One region of the Bradyrhizobium sp. HKCCYLRH2015 genome, then DNA from elsewhere that is predicted to be linked to it. Evidence: predicted binding sites of a transcription regulator. Region 1 holds the regulator's gene; the other holds the start of a gene.
What was found. Region 1 encodes PhoB, which activates phosphate uptake and scavenging genes when phosphate is short. Its sites were predicted from a motif close to TGTCATNNANCTGTCAT; they were not measured.
Positions count from the first base shown of each region.

Region 2: ACQR1H_RS28085 (UDP-2,3-diacylglucosamine diphosphatase) is a predicted target of PhoB. The motif match lies at 3,899-3,915, and genes of this name have one in related genera.

Region 1 is NZ_JBNPUO010000002.1:529,344-538,814, forward strand. Features, by position in the region: gene pstC (phosphate ABC transporter permease subunit PstC) at 1-175, shown strand, start outside; gene pstA (phosphate ABC transporter permease PstA) at 179-1,060, shown strand; gene pstB (phosphate ABC transporter ATP-binding protein PstB) at 1,057-1,881, shown strand; gene phoU (phosphate signaling complex protein PhoU) at 1,912-2,628, shown strand; gene phoB (phosphate regulon transcriptional regulator PhoB) at 2,645-3,352, shown strand; gene ACQR1H_RS06545 (trypsin-like serine protease) at 3,500-4,816, shown strand; gene ACQR1H_RS06550 (HoxN/HupN/NixA family nickel/cobalt transporter) at 4,985-6,082, shown strand; gene ACQR1H_RS06555 (HupU protein) at 6,106-7,122, shown strand; gene ACQR1H_RS06560 (nickel-dependent hydrogenase large subunit) at 7,119-8,558, shown strand; gene ACQR1H_RS06565 (hydrogenase small subunit) at 8,793-9,471, shown strand, end outside.
Region 2 is NZ_JBNPUO010000011.1:314,388-323,858, reverse strand. Features, by position in the region: gene ACQR1H_RS28100 (hypothetical protein) at 1-143, shown strand, start outside; gene ACQR1H_RS28095 (caspase family protein) at 297-2,015, shown strand; gene ACQR1H_RS28090 (threonine ammonia-lyase) at 2,026-3,015, opposite strand; gene ACQR1H_RS28085 (UDP-2,3-diacylglucosamine diphosphatase) at 3,063-3,875, opposite strand; gene pyk (pyruvate kinase) at 4,068-5,486, opposite strand; gene ACQR1H_RS28075 (tartrate dehydrogenase) at 5,658-6,731, opposite strand; gene glgX (glycogen debranching protein GlgX) at 6,828-9,062, opposite strand; gene ACQR1H_RS28065 (DUF3606 domain-containing protein) at 9,130-9,405, opposite strand.

The DNA.
Region 1 (9,471 bases):
CTTCGCGCCGGGCACCACGATCTCGGCCGCCATTGCCTCTGAGTTCCAGGAGAGCGACGGCCTGCACCAGTCGAGCCTGATCCTACTCGGCCTGCTGCTCTTCGTGCTCACCTTCTTCGTGCTGGCGAGCGCGCGCCTGATGCTCATGCGGCTCCAAGCAAAGGCGGGAAAATAAGCCATGTCCAGCGCAGATTCGCTCACCGCCGATACGCCGGTCAATCCGATCTATGCGCGCCGACGCCGCAGGGACATCGTGATCCGCGGCCTCTGCGTCGCCGCCGCGCTGTTCGGCGTCACCTGGCTGGCGCTGATCCTGTTCACGCTGTTCTATAACGGCCTCGCCGGCCTCAGCCTGCAAGTGTTTTCCGCCGACACCCCGCCGCCGGGCTCGAGCGAAGGCGGCCTGCGCAATGCCATCGTCGGCTCTCTGATCATGACGGTCATCGGCGTCGGCATCGGCGCGCCGCTCGGCCTGTTCGCCGGCACCTATCTGGCGGAGTACGGCCGCAACGACCGCCTGACCTCGGTGATCCGCTTCATCAACGACATCCTGCTGTCGGCGCCCTCGATCATCATCGGCCTGTTCATCTATGGCGCTGTCGTGGTGCCGATGGGCGGCTTCTCGGCGCTCGCAGGCTCGCTGGCGCTGGCGGTCATTGTCATCCCCGTGGTGCTGCGCACCACCGAGGACATGCTGCTGCTGGTGCCCAACCCGCTGCGTGAGGCGGCCTCGGCGCTCGGCCTGCCGCGATCGCTGGTGATCCGGCGCATCGCCTATCGCGCGGCGCGCTCGGGCCTGATCACCGGCGTGCTGCTGGCCACCGCCCGCGTCGCCGGCGAGACCGCGCCCTTGCTGTTCACTGCGCTGTCGAACCAGTTCTGGAGCCTCAGCCTCTCCAAGACGATGGCCAACCTGCCCGTCACCATCAACAACTTCGTCCAGAGCCCCTATGCCTATTGGAAGCAGCTGGCCTGGAGCGGAGCCCTTCTGATCACTCTGGCCGTGCTCGCCCTGAATGTCAGTGCACGCATTCTCGGCGCCGAGAGGAACGCAAAATGACCGACCTGTCCGTATCCGTCAGCCAGCCCAATCCCGCCGCGCTGAACGGCAAGGTTTTGCCGGAAGCCCCCGCCAAGGTGACCGCGCGCAACCTGAACTTCTATTACGGCGATCACCACGCGCTGAAGAACATCAACCTGTCGCTGGGGACCAACCGCGTCACCGCGTTCATCGGCCCGTCCGGCTGCGGCAAGTCGACCCTGCTGCGCATCTTCAACCGGATGTACGATCTCTACCCGGGCCAGCGCGCCGTTGGCCAGCTCATGCTGGACAACACCAACATCCTCGATCCCAAGCTCGACCTCAACCTGCTGCGGGCCCGGGTCGGCATGGTGTTCCAGAAGCCGACGCCGTTCCCGATGACGATCTACGAGAACATCGCCTTCGGCATCCGGCTGTATGAGAAGATCTCCAAGTCGGAGATGGACGACCGGGTCGAGAAGGCACTGCGCGGCGGCGCGTTGTGGAACGAGGTCAAGGACAAGCTCAACGCTTCGGGCCTGTCGCTGTCAGGCGGCCAGCAGCAGCGGCTGTGCATTGCGCGCACCGTGGCGGTCCGGCCGGAGGTGATCCTGTTCGACGAGCCGTGCTCGGCGCTCGATCCGATCTCGACCGCCAAGGTCGAGGAGCTGATCCAGGAGCTCGCCGAAAACTATACGATCGCCATCGTGACGCATAACATGCAGCAGGCGGCGCGCGTCTCCGACAAGACCGCCTTCATGTATCTCGGCGAGCTGATCGAGTTCGACGACACCAGCAAGATCTTCACCTCGCCGAGCGATCGGCGGACCCAGGATTACATCACCGGCCGGTTCGGCTGACGCCGACGACATTGACTTCAGGAGATCATCATGGCCAGTGAACATACCGCCAAGGCGTTCGACAGCGATCTGCAGGATCTCACCCGGCTGGTGTCGGAAATGGGCGGCCTCGCCGAGCGTCTGATCGTCGATTCCGTCGGTGCGCTGGTGCGGCGCGACATCGCACTCGGCCAGAAGGTGGTCGCCACCGACGCCGAGGTCGACAAGCTGCAGCGCATCATCGAGGAGCGCGCCGTTCTTACCATCGCCCGGCGACAGCCGATGGCGGTCGACCTGCGCGAGATCGTCGGTGCGATGCGGGTCGCCACCGATCTGGAGCGCATCGGCGATCTCGCCAAGAACATCGGCAAGCGCGTCGCGGCGCTGGAGAGCGACTTCCATCCGCTCAAGCTGATCCGCGGGCTCGAGCACATGACCGACCTGGTGCAGTCGCAGGTCAAGACGGTGCTGGACGCCTATGCCGCGCACGATTTGCCGGCGGCGATGACGGTGTGGAAGGGCGACGAGGAGGTCGACGCCATCTGCACCTCGCTGTTCCGCGAACTCCTGACCTACATGATGGAGGATCCGCGCAACATCTCGTTCTGCATCCATCTGATGTTCTGCGCCAAGAACATCGAGCGCATCGGCGATCACGCGACCAACATCGCGGAGACCGTCTTCTATATGATCGAAGGCCAGCAGATCATGGACAAGCGCCCGAAGGGCGACATGACGAGCTTCGCGACGACGATCCCCGGCAACTGAGAGAGACGGTTCTGACATGGGCGCCCGAATTCTGGTGGTGGAGGACGAGGAGGCGCTGACGACGCTCCTGCGCTACAACCTCGAGGCCGAAGGCTACGAGGTCGAGACGGTGGCGCGCGGAGACGAGGCCGACACACGGCTGAAGGAGCGCGTTCCCGATCTCGTCGTGCTCGACTGGATGCTGCCGGGCCTGTCCGGCATCGAGCTGTGCCGCCGCCTGCGGGCGCGGTCCGAGACCCGGCAATTGCCGATCATCATGCTCACCGCGCGCGGCGAGGAGAGCGAGCGCGTGCGCGGCCTCGCGACCGGCGCCGACGACTACATCGTCAAGCCGTTCTCGGTGCCGGAGCTGCTGGCGCGCGTGAAGGGCCTGCTGCGGCGGGCGAGCCCGGAGCGGCTGGCGACCGTGCTGTCCTATGGCGACATCGAGCTCGACCGCGAGAAGCGCCGCGTGGCGCGCTCGGGACGGCCGATCGATCTCGGCCCGACCGAATACCGCCTGCTCGAGTTTTTCCTGGAGCATCCCGGCCGCGTGTTCAGCCGTGAGCAGCTGCTCGACAGCGTCTGGGGCCGCGACATCTATATCGACGAGCGCACGGTCGACGTCCATATCGGCCGCCTGCGCAAGCTGCTCAATCCGGGCCGCGAGCAGGACCCGATCCGCACCGTGCGCGGCGCCGGCTATGCGCTCGATGATCGCTTCGCCAAGAGCGAGCAGGTGTAAGGGGCGATCGGGCGTGAGGACGAAGCAGGTGTGAGGCGCGAAGGAGCCCGATTGAGAAGATCGTGGTCCGCTTTCCGCCACGCCGCCGCCGTCTTGATCGTGTCTGCTTCGTGGCCCGTCACGATGTTTCGGTCCCAGCGGACGCCCTTGATCAAGACCATCATCATATCTCTAGCCGTCCTGCTCGGCAGCGCGGCGGGCGCCGCGGCCGCCGAGCTCGAAGACGCGGTCGCCGCGGCGGGAAACGGACAGCACGCCGCGGCGATGCGCCGCCTGCTGCCGCTGGCCGCCAAGGGCGATGCGCGGGCGCAGTTCGACGTCGGCTTCATGGAGGCCTTCGGCTGGGGCCAACCGCGCAACCCCGCCGAGGCGCTGGCGTGGTATCGCAAGGCCGCCGATCAGGGCCTCGCCGTCGCCCAGCATTATCTCGGCATCGCCTATGTCAACGGCGAAGGTGTCGCGAGCAATTATGGCGAAGCCGGCCGCTGGTTCAGCCGCGCGGCAGCGCAGGGCTTCGCCCAGTCGCAATACATGCTGGGCCTGATGCTGCTGGACGGTCGCGGCGTGAAGCAGGACGTCGTGCAGGGCTACGCCTGGCTGGTGATGGCGGGTCGCAGCGGCGTGCGATCGGCCGGCCGCGACGTGCAGCGGGTCAAGCTGACCGAGCCGCAGCGCGTCCAGGCCCAGAGCGCCATTGCGGCCTGGCGGCCGAAGCCGGAATCGGCGGAGGCGGGCGTCGCCGCTCCGCGTCCGGAGCAACTGCTCGGGCTCGACCGCCACATCGGCGAGGTCGTCGATCCCACCTCGTGGCCGGCGTCGTCGATCGGCGTCGTCACCGTCGCGCAATACTCGACCGGCGGCTGGTGCACCGGCACTCTGGTCGCGCCGCGCGTCGTGCTCACCGCCGCGCATTGCGTGTTCAACGGCGTCGCGCAGGTCAGCCCCGGCAATGTCCGCTTCCTGGCCGGCATGAACAGGGGCACGCCGGCGGCATCGTCGGTCGCCGACAAGCTGATCGTGGCGCCGGACTTCGTCCCGACCCGGCACGACAGATGGTCGCTCGACCGCTCGCCCGCCGATTGGGCGCTGATCGTGCTGAAGGATGCGCTGCCGTCGAAGCCGGTCGCGGTCAAGGCGCTGACGCGCGAGGAACTGCAGGCTGCGACCAAGGCTGGCGCCATTTCCGAGATCGGCTACGGCCAGGAGCGGCGCTATTCGCCGACCGGCCAGCGCAATTGCAGCGCCGGCATGACCAGCGATGCCCGGCTGCTGACGGTGCATTGCCTCGCCAATTTCGGCTATTCGGGCTCGCCGATCCTGGCCGAGGTCGGCGGGCAGCCGACCGTTGTCGGCATCTTCTCGGCGTTCCACGAGGAGACCCGGCTGATGTTCGCCGCGCCCGCCAGCCAGTTCGAGGCGGTCGTGCGGCGCGAGATTGCGGCGCAGAGTGCCTCGGCGCGGTGAAGGGGGAGGGGACGAGAGAGGTCCCGCCGCTGGTCACGATCTGTGCGCGACTGGATAGCGGGTTGCCAAGCGAGCGGGCGATCCGGCAAGTGCAGCCGATTTTTTCCTGTAGCTTTCGCCTGCAGCGGGGCTTTACCGAACTGGCCTGGCTCTTGCTATAGTTCGAGTATGACGATTGTTCCAATTGATCATCCTCGTGCCCCGCGGCTGCTGTGGTGGCGGTCGCAGCCCGGCAGGACCGTTGCGCTCGTCGCTGGGCTGGTCGCGGCCAATGCGGTGGCCTGGGCCTGGGCATTCGCGCTCTACGCCGACCGGCCCGCCATCGTCGGCACCGCGATGCTGGCCTGGCTGCTCGGACTGCGCCATGCCGTCGATGCGGACCACATCGCGGCGATCGACAATGTGGTGCGGAAGCTCGTGCAGGACGGTCGCGCCCCGCGCGCCGCCGGCCTCTATTTTGCGCTCGGCCATTCCAGCGTCGTCGTCATCGCCACCATCGTGGTGAGCCTGGTGGCCGGCGCAGATCTGTTGAGTGAGGACAGCGCCATCCGTGCGATCGGCGGCACCATCGGCACCTCGGTCTCCGCAGGCTTCCTGCTGCTGATCGCCTTCGCGAATCTGGTGCTGTTCGTGAACCTCTGGCGCCGCCCATCCCACCCCCATTCCGACATGGATGCCGCCGGTAGCGCCGGGCGGGGCCTGCTCATTCGTCTGCTGCGGCCGGTGCTCCGCGTCGTGTCCCGCGCCTGGCACATGTACCCGCTCGGCTTCCTGTTCGGCCTGGGCTTCGACACCGCCAGCGAAATCGGGCTGCTCAGCCTGTCGGCGACCGAGGCGGCGCGCGGGGCGAGCCTGGCGCATGTGCTGGTATTCCCGGCGCTGTTCGCCGCGGCGATGGCCACCGTCGACACCGCCGACAGCATGCTGATGGCCGGCGCCTATCGCTGGGCGCTCACGGATCCCGCGCGTAAGCGGCGCTACAATCTGGTCATTACCGGCGCCTCGGTCGCGATCGCGCTGGTGATCGGCGGCGTCGAGGCGGTCGCGCTGCTGACGCCCCGGCTTGGCTTCACCGGCGGATGGGCCGAGGTCGTCACTGCGCTGGGCGATGATCTCGCCAACCTCGGGATCGTCGCCATCGGACTGTTCGGCCTGATCTGGGCGGGTGCCATGCTGCTTGGCCGCCGTCCGGGCGGTTCCGAGGATGCGCCGGGTGAGGAGCTTGCCAGCGTTCGCGCCGGGGCGCTAAACCCGAGGGCGAAATAGGATCGAGCGCGCGGGTACGAATGATGGCCGGCTCGGACGAAATGACCAGGATGCTGTGGCTGCAGGGCGCGAGCTGCGGCGGCTGCACGATGTCGATCCTGGAAAGCGGTGCGTCCGGCTGGTTCGATGAGCTGCGCCAGTCCGGCATTGACCTCATCTGGCATCCCTCCGTCAGCGAGCAGACCGGAGACGAGGTCGTGGAGCTACTGGAGGCGATCCGCGACGGTCGCGAGCGGCTCGATCTGCTGGTGCTCGAAGGCTCGGTGGCGCGCGGACCTGGTCAGACCGGCCGCTTCAACATGCTCGCCGGCACCAACCGCTCGATCTATCACTGGCTGCTCGATCTGGCGCCGCTGGCCGACTACGTCGTCGCCGTCGGCAGCTGCGCGGCCTATGGCGGCATTCCTGCTGCCGGCATCAACCCGACCGACGCGGTCGGATTGCAGTTCGAGGGCAGTGACATCGGCGGCGCGCTCGGCGCGGGATTCCGCTCGAAACGCGGGCTGCCGGTGATCAACGTCGCAGGCTGCGCGCCGCATCCGGGCTGGATGATGGAAAGCCTGCTGGCGCTCACCTCGGGCGATCTGACGGCAGACGGCCTCGACGCAGTGGGACGTCCGACCTTCATCGCCAATCACTTGGCTCATCACGGCTGCTCACGCAATGAGTTCTACGAGTTCAAGGCGAGCGCTGAGACGATGTCGGAGCGCGGCTGCCTGATGGAGCATCTCGGTTGCCGCGCGACGCAGGCGGTCGGCGATTGCAATCAGCGCTCCTGGAATGGCGGCGGCTCCTGCACCAAGGGCGGGTACGCCTGCATCGCCTGCACCTCGCCGGGCTTCGAGAGCACGCAGAACTATCTGGAGACGGCGAAGCTCGCGGGCATTCCCGTAGGCCTTCCGACCGACATGCCGAAAGCCTGGTTCGTGGCGCTTGCCGCGCTGTCGAAATCGGCCACGCCGCGCCGCGTGCGGGTCAATGCGACGGCGGATCATGTCGTGGTGCCGCCTGGCCGGCCCAGTGACAAGCGCCGTCCATGACGCGGATCACGGTCGGGCCGTTCAATCGTGTCGAAGGCGACCTCGAGGTCAGGCTCGATATCGAGAGCGGCCGCGTCACCAGGGCGGAAGTGACGGCGCCGCTCTATCGCGGCTTCGAGCAGATCCTGGAGGGGCGGCCGCCGCTGGACGCGCTGGTGATCGCACCGCGAATCTGCGGCATCTGCTCGGTGTCGCAATCGATCGCCGCCGCCGCCGCGTTGCGCCAGGCCATGGGCATTGCGGCAGCGCCAAACGGCATCCTCGCGGCCAACATTGCCCATGCGGCCGAGAACGCGGCGGACCATCTGACGCATTTCTACATCTTCTTCATGCCGGACTTCGCCCGCGACGCCTACGTCGCGCACGCTTGGCATTCGGCTGCGGCCGAGCGTTTCGCGGCGACGAAGGGCAGCGCTGCTCGCGAAGCGTTGCCGGCGCGCGCGCGGCTGCTCGAGATCATGGGCCTGATCGCCGGCAAATGGCCGCACAGTCTTGCCTTCCAGCCGGGCGGGACCACGCGCGCGATCGAGCTCGGCGAGCGCGTGCGCCTCAACGCGATCGCGGCGTCGTTTCGCGGTTTTCTTGAACGCGCCGTGTTTGCCGACAGGCTGGAGAATGTGCTCGCCTTGTCGACGTCGGACGAGCTCGACCGTTGGCGCGAGGGCCGCGCCGGCGACTTCGCGCATTTCCTGCGCATCGCCGACGCGCTCGATCTGGCGCATCTTGGCCCGGGCTCCGGCCTGCTGATGAGTTTCGGCGCTTATCACGAGTCTGACAGTGCGCACTTCCGCGCCGGGCTTCGCACCCGCGATGGAACGACCGAAGCGCTGCCGTCGAATCGGATCACGGAGGACGTGTCGCACGCCTGGATGCGTGCGACCTCGCTCGATCCGGCCGAGAGCCGGACCGAGCCCGACGCCGACAAGCCCGACGCCTATAGTTGGTGCAAGGCGCCGCGGCTTGCGGGAGAACCGGTCGAGGTCGGCGCTCTCGCAAGGCAGGCCATCGACGGTCAGCCGTTGATCTCCGCGCTGCTCGCGGGCGGTCGCAGCAATGTCCGCAATCGTGTCATCGCCCGGCTGATCGAGACCGCGCGCCTCGCGCTGGCGATCGAGCAATGGATCAAGGCACTGCGTCTCAACGAGCCGTTCTGCGACAACAGCGCCAGTACGGCCGACGGCAATTTCGTCGGGCTCGTGGAAGCTGCGCGCGGCAGCCTGGGCCACTGGCTCGCGGTGCGCTCCGGCCGCATCGAGCGCTATCAGATCATCGCGCCGACCAGCTGGAATTTCTCTCCGCGCGACGCGGATGGGATAGCCGGTCCGCTCGAACAGGCGCTGGTCGGCACCGAGGTCGGCGATGCCGGCGCTCGTGCGGTCGGCATCCAGCACGTCGTGCGGTCGTTCGATCCGTGCATGGTCTGCACGGCGCATTGAGCGCGCTGCACACAGTAAGGCAGCAAGCGGAAACAAGCTTGTCGGTGCAAAGCGCGTGATTTCCGATTATCGCGCGCGATCCGCTGTCGAAGCCTTAGCCGCTGCGGCCTCACTGCTTCAAGCATCTGGAATCATTATGATTCAAATCCAGGGATGATGCTGGCCCGCATCTTGCTGTCCTTCTCGCCAGAACGCGATCACACGATCGCCAACGCGATATCAGGGGGAGGACTCATGGGCGCGGCAACGGAAACTTTTTACAGCGTCATCCGGCGTCAGGGCATCACGCGGCGCAGCTTTCACAAATTCTGCAGCCTGACGGCGACGAGCCTCGGGCTCGGGCCGGTCGCGGCGAGCCGCATCGCCAATGCGCTGGAGACCAAGCCGCGCACGCCGGTCATCTGGATGCACGGGCTCGAATGCACCTGCTGCTCGGAGAGCTTCATCCGCTCGGCGCATCCGCTGGTGAAGGATGCCGTGCTGTCGATGATCTCGCTCGACTATGACGACACCATCATGGCGGCGGCCGGCCACCAGGCCGAGGCCATCCTCGAAGAGACGCGCGCGAAGTACAAGGGACAATACATTCTCGCGGTCGAGGGCAATCCGCCGCTGAACGAAGGTGGCATGTTCTGCATCGACGGCGGCAAACCGTTCGTCGAGAAGCTGAAGATGATGGCCGAGGACGCGATGGCGATCATCGCCTGGGGCGCTTGCGCCTCCTGGGGCTGCGTGCAGGCGGCGAAGCCGAATCCGACGCAGGCGACGCCGATCGACAAGGTCATCACCAACAAGCCGATCATCAAGGTGCCGGGCTGCCCGCCGATCGCCGAGGTCATGACCGGCGTCGTCACCTTCATCACCACCTTCGGCAAGCTGCCAGAGCTCGACCGCCAGGGCCGGCCGAAGATGT
Region 2 (9,471 bases), on a different contig from region 1:
TGCCCAAGCCTGCCTACGAGCCGTCGCTGGGATCGACACTCCTGTCGAACGGCCTTCTGCAGCGGCCACAGGCGCCCGCCAATGACTCGCTGGCACCGATCCGTCGCATGACCCAGCCTGAGAAGATCGCATTCTTCTCGTAGGCCGAGAGCATCTCGGCCACCTCCTGTTGAACCTCGATCACTGAGCACCAAGGGTGCCGCGTTGATGGGTGACGCGGATCACGTACGCCACTGCGTGATCTGCGTAGCCTGCTTCTCAAGCCATTCGCTTTGCGCATGCTTGAGGAGAACGCCGTGTCCGTTCCGAAATTTCGCGCTGTAACGTCCGCCTGGAAATCCCTGCTCATGTCCGCGCTGCTGGGCCTGATGGCCTGGGTCGGCCCGGGCTCGGCGTTCGCCGCCGGCAGTGAGCTCGACACCCTTCACACGCCACCGCGCGCGCTGGCAGCTCCCTCACCGGCAAGGGAGAGCAACACGCTCGCCGCGATCCCTCAAGGAGCCGAGCCACGCGTCGCGCTCGTGATCGGCAATGCGAGCTATCAGAACGCGCCGCCGCTGGAGAACCCGGACAACGACGCCCATGCTGTTGCCAAGCTGTTGAACTCGGCCGGCTTCGAGGTGATCACGGCGACCGACCTGACGCAGAACGAGATGCTCAAGGTCGTGGAGGATTTTTCGAGCCGGGTGGCAGCACACGGCCCGAATACCGTGGCAATGGTCTACTACGCCGGCCATGGGGTTCAGCTCGCGGGCGAGAACTATCTGATCCCGATCGATGCCCGCATCTCGGCGCCCTCCGACCTGACGACGGGGACCATCCGGCTGGTGGATCTGATGGCGACGCTCGACGCCATCCCGAGCCGCATGCGGATCGTCGTACTGGACGCCTGCCGCAACAATCCATTCCCTGCCATCAACGATGCCGGACGCGGACTTGCCATCGTCGACGCGCCGAACGGCTCCATCCTCGGATACTCGACCTCGCCCGGCGCGGAGGCGCTCGACGGCCGCGGCGAGCACAGCCCTTATGCGCAGGCCTTCCTCAACCTCGCGCGACAGCCGAACCTGCCGATCGAGCAATTGTTCAAGCGCATCCGTCTGCAGGTCAACCAGACCACCGACGGCCGGCAGACGCCGTGGGAAAGCTCTTCGCTCACCGGCGATTTCACCTTCTTCGGGGATACGCTGGTCGCGGCCGCGCGCCCTGCCGAGAATGCGCCGGTGATCCAGATGGCGGCCAACCTGCCCAGCCGGTCCGTGCGGCAGGCCTATGACTACGTGCTGTCGGAGAACCGTCCGCAATATTATCGCGAGTTCATCGCGATGTATCCGCGCGATCCGCTCGCCGACCGCATCCGCGCCCTGCTCGCCGGCCTCGTGCAGGCCGCGGCGTGGCACGAGGCCGTACTGGCGAATTCGCCGGCCGCCTATCGGAGCTTCCGTGAATCCTATGCCGACAGTCCATATGCGCCGGTCGCGCTGCGGCTGCAGGGACAGCCGCGGCCCATCCCCGTGCTGCAACCGAGCCGCCTCATCATGCCACCGCAACTGGCGCCGATCGCGCGACCGTTCAATCCGGGCGCCCAGATCCCGCAGCCGAAGCTGCCGACCACCACCATGCCGCCGCGCGGGCCGCTGCCGCCCACGGTCGTCACGAAAGGCAATGCCGTCAACAACGCGATTCCCAACAAGGTCGTCGATCCCGGGCCGATCTCTCAGACGAAATTGCGCGACAGGATCATGCCGCCGGCAAATCCGCCCGTGACTACGAAAATCCAGCGCGACCCACTGAAGCGCAGTCCTGGTCGGCCATTCGACACCCGCGAGGTCCGGCGTCCCTTCCCCGGCAATTCCGGACCGTTCAAGCCGAACATCAACGCGTCGCATCCGTCGATGGCGCGGGGTCAAGGCGGGATGCAGGGCGGCCTGACGCGGGGCGCGCCGCACGTCGCGCAGTCCGGACTGCGGATGGGTGGTGGAGGATCGGCAAGAGGCGGCCTCGGCTTTCGCTGAGGCTTGATCGTCAGGCAATCAGCCGGGCGTAGAGCTCAGCGTCGACATTGCCGCCGGAGAGCACGATCACCACAGTCTTGCCCGCCGCGTCCAGCCGGCCGGCCAGCAATGCCGCGAGCCCGACCGACCCGCCGGGCTCGACCACGAGCTTCAGCTCCCGGAAGGCAAAGCCGACCGCCCGCCCCACCTCCTCATCCGAGGCCTCGACCGCAGCCGACAGAAGTTGGCTGTTGATCGCGAAGGTGATCTCGCCGGGAATCGCCGCCATCAGCGCGTCGCAGATGGTTCGGCCCTTTGCATCGTGGGCCTCGCGGTGGCCGGCCCGCAGCGAGCGCGCATGGTCGTCGAAGCCCTTGGGCTCAGCCACGACCATCCGGGTGCTCGGAAACTGCGCCTTCACCGCGGTCGAGACGCCGGCAAGCAGCCCGCCGCCGGAAGCAGGCACAATCACCAGATCCGGCGACAGGCCGAGCGCAGCAAGGTCGTCGGCGATCTCGCGGCCGACGGTGCCCTGCCCTGCGATGACGAAGGGATCGTCATAGGGCGGCACCACCGTCGAGCCGCGCTTTGCAGCGATGTCGCGCGCGATCGCTTCGCGGTCCTCGCGGTCGCGATCATAGAGCACGACGTCGGCGCCGAACGCCTTGGTGCGCTCGCGCTTGGCCGCCGGCGCATCCGAGGGCATCACGATCGTGGCGTCCATGCCCAGCAATGTGGCGGCATGGGCGACGCCCTGCGCATGATTGCCGGAGGAGAATGCGACGACGCCGTTGCCGCGCGCTGCTTGCGGGATCGACGCCAGCTTGTTGTAGGCGCCGCGGAACTTGAACGAGCCGGTCCGCTGCAGCACCTCCGGCTTCACGAAAACGTTCGCTTTGAAGCGCTCGCTGAGCACGGGAGCCGGCAGCAGCGGGGTCCGCACGGCCACGGGCGCAAGGACGCGTGCCGCCGCATCGATGTCGGCGGCGGTCACGGGCAGGATCGGGGAATGAGCTGTCATGCCCCGATTTTACCGCGCCCGATTGCCGAGAGGCAAGGGAGCCGGTGTCAGGCGGCGCGGGCGGCCAGCTGCGGAACCGGCGCCGGCTGCCGCTGCGGATCGGTCCAGGTGAGGATCTCGAAGCGGCCGTCCTCGTGCTCGACCAGCGCCGTGCAGCTTTCGACCCAGTCGCCGCAATTCATGTAGCGGATGCCGTCCTGGTCGCGGATGACGGCGCAATGGATGTGGCCGCAGATCACGCCGTCAGCGCCATGCCGGCGCGCCTCGGAGGCCAGTGCCGTCTCGAACGCGCCGATATAGTTCACCGCGTTCTTGACCTTCTGCTTGGCCCATTGCGACAGCGACCAATAGGGCACGCCGAACATGCGGCGGAAGAAGTTGACCAGCCGGTTCATCTGGATCGCAAAATCATAGGCCTTGTCGCCGAGATGGGCGAGCCAGCGCGCGTTCTGCACGACCAGATCGAAAATGTCGCCGTGAATGACGAGATAGCGTTTGCCGTCGGTGCCGGTGTGCACGATGTTCTCGACGACGTCGATGCCGCCGAAATGCGTGCCGTAGTAGCCGCGCAGGAACTCGTCGTGATTGCCGGGGACGTAAACGACCTTGGCGCCCTTGCGCGCCTTGCGCAGCATCTTCTGCACCAGGTCGTTATGCGACTGCGGCCAATGCCAGCTCGATTTGAGCGCCCAGCCGTCGATGATGTCGCCGACCAGATAGATCGTATCGGCATCATGGTGCCGCAGGAAATCGACCAGGAGATTGGCCTGCGAGCCGCGGGCTCCGAGATGAACGTCCGAGATGAACAACGTCCGAAAGCGCCGAGCCGGGCTTTCTTCACCAGCAGTCTCAAGTCCCATGCGCGCCCACCTAACAGCCCCTGATGACACTGCGATGACGAACGGCCGCACCGGCAGAACCCATCCCGCCGGACCGCGACCGGACACCGCTCGTGCGACGACTCGCGACGCCCTTCGTCACTGCCCCGCGATACCAGCGCGGTGCGACAATCAGGCGACAGGCGGGCGGCGCGAACAGGGAAAATCGGCCTCCTATCTCGGCATAGTGACGACGCGCAGATTGTTGGTGGTGCCGGCCTGCGCGAACGGGATGCCGGCGACGACGACGAGCAGGTCGCCGGCTTCCGCGAACTCCTCCTGCATGGCAAAGAAGGTCGCGCGCTCGACCATTTCCTCGTAGTTCTGCACGTCCTGCGACAGCACGCTGTGCGCGCCCCACAACAGGCACATGCGCCGCGAGGTGTCCTCGTTCGGTGTGATCGCCAGAATCGGCAGGCTCGGCCGCTTCCGCGCAACGCGGGAGGCCGAAGTTCCGCTCGACGTATAGGCCACGATCGCCCTGGCGTGGATCGCCGACGCCAGGTCGGCCGCGGCGGTCGCCACCGCATGCGGTGCGGTCTGCTCCTCGCCCGGCTGCGTCGCCTCGACGATGGAGCGGTACATCTTGTGGCCCTCGGTTGCCTTGATGATGCTGTCCATCATCGCGACCGCCTCGCGCGGGTATTGCCCGCTGGCCGATTCCGCCGACAGCATCACCGCGTCGGCGCCGTCATAGATCGCGGTCGCGACGTCGGAGACCTCGGCGCGGGTCGGCGTCGGCGTCGCGACCATCGAATCCAGCATCTGCGTCGCGACGATCACCGGCTTCACCGCGAGCCGGCAGGCGCGCACCAGCTCCTTCTGCTTGCCCGGCACGTCCTCGTTGGGAATCTCGACGCCGAGATCGCCGCGCGCGACCATGATCGCGTCCGACAGCTGGATGATGTCGTCGATGCGCTCCAGCGCCGCCGGCTTCTCGATCTTGGACATGATGCCGGCGCGGCCATTGATCAGGCCCCTCGCCTCCAGCACGTCGGACGGCTTCTGCACGAACGACAGCGCCACCCAGTCGACGCCGAGGTCGAGCCCAAAGGCAAGATCGGAGCGGTCCTTGGCCGTCAGCGGCGACAGCTCCAGAATCGTGCCCGGCAGATTGACGCCCTTGTGATTGGAGATCGCGCCGCCGACGATCACCTTGGCTTCGATCCAGTCGTCGCCGAGGCCCATGACGCGCACCCGCACGCGGCCGTCATCGATCAGAAGATCGTGACCGGGCGCGACCGCCGCAAAGATCTCCGGATGCGGCAACGGAATCGACGTCTTGTCGCCCTCGGTGCCGTTGAGGACAAACCGAATCGTCTCGCCGGCTTCGACCTGGATCTTCTTGTCGCGCAGCGTGCCGACACGAATCTTCGGACCCTGCAGATCCATCAAGATGCCGATTGGCCGCTGCACCTCCTTCTCGAGGGCGCGGACCGCGGCATGGACCCTGGCGTGATCGGCCTGCGTGCCGTGACTGAAATTGAGACGAAATGTGTCTACACCGGCGAGGAACAGCGCTTTCAGCATCTCCGGAGAATTGCTCGCGGGACCGACAGTCGCGACGATCTTGGCTCGACGGTGACGACGCATGATGTGTCCTTTCTCCTGAAGCCCAGGCCACTTAAGTCCGTGTCTCGCGTCACCATGACATGCATGTGATTAGCATGCGCTGACGCAGCGGAAGCGCTGATATACGCCCCGCAGCGTCCATTGCAAGCGCGACGCGGAACACGCCGAAACTGTGCAAGAGAGTGGCACGCCTCAGACGTTGGAGCCGTGGATCGCGTCGATGACGGCGTCGGTCACCTCCTTGGTCGTCGCCTTGCCGCCCACGTCGGGCGTCAGGATGCCGGCTGCACACACCTTTTCCACGGCCGCCATCAATCGCACGGCCGCGTCCCTCTCGCCGAGATGCTCGAGCATCTGCACGCCGGTCCAGAACGTCGCCACCGGATTGGCGATGCCCTTGCCGGTGATGTCGAACGCCGAGCCGTGGATCGGCTCGAACATCGACGGGAAGCGCCGCTCCGGATCGATGTTGCCGGTCGGCGCGACGCCGAGGCTGCCGGCGAGCGCGCCGGCGAGATCGGAGAGGATGTCGGCGTGAAGGTTGGTCGCGACGATGGTGTCGAGACTCTTCGGCTGCAGGGTCATGCGCACGGTCATCGCATCGACCAGCATCTTGTCCCAGCTCACGTCGGGGAATTCGCGCGCGACCTCGGCGGCGATCTCGTCCCACATCACCATGCCATGGCGCTGAGCGTTCGACTTGGTGACGACGGTGAGGAACTTGCGCGGCCGCGACTGCGCCAGCTTGAACGCGTAGCGCATGATTCTGACGACGCCGACGCGGGTGAAGATCGCGACCTCGGTGCCCACCTCCTCCGGCAGGCCGCGATGCGCGCGGCCGCCCATGCCGGCATATTCGCCCTCGGAATTCTCGCGCACGATCACCCAGTCGAGATCGCCGACGCCGACATTGCGCAGCGGCGAGGCCACGCCGGGCAGGATCTTGGTCGGGCGCACATTGGCGTACTGATCAAACCCCTGGCAGATCGGCAGCCGCAGACCCCACAGCGTGATGTGATCGGGCACGTCGGGCGCGCCGACCGCGCCGAAATAGATCGCATCGAACGTCTTGAGTTCAGCGAGGCCGTCGGCCGGCATCATCACGCCGTGCTTCCTGTAGTAGTCCGAGCCCCAGTCGAAGGTCTTGACGTTGAAGCTGATGTCGCCCGCGCGCTTGGCGAGTGCCTCGAGCACGCGGACGCCTTCGGAGATGACCTCGGGGCCGATGCCGTCGGCGGGAATGGCGGCGATGGAATGGGTGCGCATTTGAGCTTTTCTTGACCTCTGTCCGGGCGTTTCACCCGGACAGCTTTTGCACGACATCCCGCGAACGACAAGCCGGCGCCGGGCTGTGTCGCCGCCCTACCCCAGCGGCGCCTCCGCGATGTCCAGCAGCGCGCCGAGGCCGTGGCGCAGGCTGCGCATCGGCTGCTGCTCCGAGGACAGGCCGAGGGCCAGCAGCGATCGCCCGGTCACCGCGTAGACGTGGCCGAACGGAAACGACTGCGGCTGTGCATCCGGCTGGTTGGTATCGATCAGCGCCAGCCAGTTATGCCCCTCGGGAACGGAGGGCAATGTGAAGTTCACGACGTCGTAATGGGCGTTGTAGACCAGCAGCAGGGTCGCATCCGAGCCGCGCCGCTTGACGCCGGTCTCCTGGGCGCGGCCGTCGAGCAGCATGCCGAAACAGCGCGCATGATCATCAGTCCACTGCTCGGTCGTCATCTCCTCGCCGGAGGGATCGAGCCAGGTCACATCCTTGACGTCGAGCTCCTCATTGTGCGAGCCGACCAGGAAGCGGCTGCGATAGAGGATCGGGAAGGCCTTGCGCATCGCGATCAGCTTGCGCGTGAACTCGCGCAGCGCCCTGCCCTGCGGCGTGATGCCCATCCAGTCGAGCCAGGTGGTCTCGTTGTCCTGCGCATAGGCATTGTTGCTGCCGTTCTGGGTATGGCCGAACTCGTCGCCCGCCAGCAGCATCGGCGTGCCGTGCGACAGCAGCATCGTGGCCAGGAGATTGCGCTTTTGGCGCTCGCGTAACGCCGTGATCTCGGGGTCTTCGGTCGGCCCTTCGACGCCGCAATTCCAGGAATGATTGTTGCTGTGGCCGTCGCGATTGTCCTCGCCATTCGCCTCGTTGTGCTTCTCGTTGTAGGAGACGAGGTCGTTGAGATTGAAGCCGTCATGGGCGGTGATGAAGTTCACGCTCGCCCAGGGCCTTCGGCCGCGCTTGTTGAACAGATCGCCCGAGCCCGAGATGCGCTTGGCGAAATCGGCCAGCGTGCCGCCGTCGCCCTTCCAGAACGCGCGCGCGGTGTCGCGGAACTTGTCGTTCCACTCCGCCCAGCCCGGCGGAAACTGGCCGACCTGATAGCCGCCCGGACCGATGTCCCAGGGCTCGGCGATCAGCTTGACGCTGGACAGCACCGGATCCTGCCGGCAGGCGTCGAGGAAGCTGCCGCCTTCGTCGAAGCCGTAGGGCTCGCGCGCCAGGATGGTGGCGAGATCGAAGCGGAAGCCGTCGACCCGCATCTCCGTCGCCCAATAGCGAAGTGAGTCCGCGACGAGCTGCAGCACGCGCTGGTGCGACAGGTTCACGGTGTTGCCGGTGCCGGTGTCGTTGATGTAGTAGCGCTTCTGGTCCGGCATCAGCCGGTAGTAGCTGGCATTGTCGATGCCCTTGAACGACAGGGTCGGCCCGAGCTCGTTGCCTTCGGCGGTGTGGTTGTAGACCACGTCGAGGATGACCTCGATGCCGTTGGCGTGGAACTGGTTGACCATGGTCTTGAATTCGGTCGCGAAGGGCGTCTTGAGATAACGCGGCTCCGGCGCGAAGAAGCCGATCGAATTGTAGCCCCAGTAGTTGCGCAGGCCCTTCTCGACCAGATAGCTGTCGTCGATGAAGGCATGGATCGGCAACAGCTCGGCAGAGGTGATGCCGAGGGAGCGCAGATAGGCCGGAATATCCTGATGCGCGAGGCCGGCGAAAGTGCCGCGATCGGCCTCGGGCACCAGCGGATGCAGCTTGGTGAAGCCCTTGACGTGCATCTCGTAGAAGATCGTCCGCTCCCACGGAATCTCCGGCTTGCGTGAGGTGCCCCAGGTGAAGGCGGGATCGATGACCCGGCATTTCAGCATCAGGGGCGCACTGTCACGATCGTCGAACGACAGATCCTTGTCGGCATGATCGAGCTGGTAGCCGAACAGCTCCGGGCCCCAGCGCAGGTTGCCGACGAGCTGCTTGGCATAGGGATCGATGACGAGCTTGTTCGGATTGAAGCGGTGGCCGGCGTCGGGCTCGTAGGGTCCGTGCACGCGATAGCCGTACACCGTGCCGGGACGGGCGGTCGGCAGATAGCCGTGCCACACCTCGTCGGTGTATTCCGGCAGCTCGATGCGCTCGAGTTCGGTCTCGCCGGTGTCGTCGAACAGGCACAGCTCGACCTTGGTCGCATGCGCGGAAAAGATCGCAAAATTGACGCCGAGACCGTCCCAGGTCGCGCCGAGCGGAAACGGACGGCCTTCGCTGATCTTGGCCTTGCGCAGGTTGAACGCCGCCTGCGTCAGGGCGTCACCGTGATCGGTGCGTTGGTCCATCCTTTGCCCCCTTCGTCCAATGCCCGGACCGATTGCCGGGCGTCTCGATGATCCGCGCCGCCGCTTGCTAGGTTGCCGCCGGCGTCTCGTCCGGCATGATCACTTCCGCCTTGGTCTCGGTCACCGTCACCGAGGCGATGACGGCTCCTTCCGGCGCCGAAGCCTTCGCGGCCCGCTGCTGCGCGACTTCCTTGGTGATGGCCGCGATGGAGTTGCCGATGCGCTCGACCATCTCGGCCAACTCGCCGGGCGACATCTTCAGCCGCTTGGTCACCACGCGGACCTGGGCCTGATCGGCCATGTCGAGCTTGTTGCGGGACGGCTGAATTTTCGGACGGCGCATGTGGGGGGTCTCCTGCATGCCAGCTAACCTTGGCTGCGGAAATTGGTTCCCGCGACGGGGCTCCCT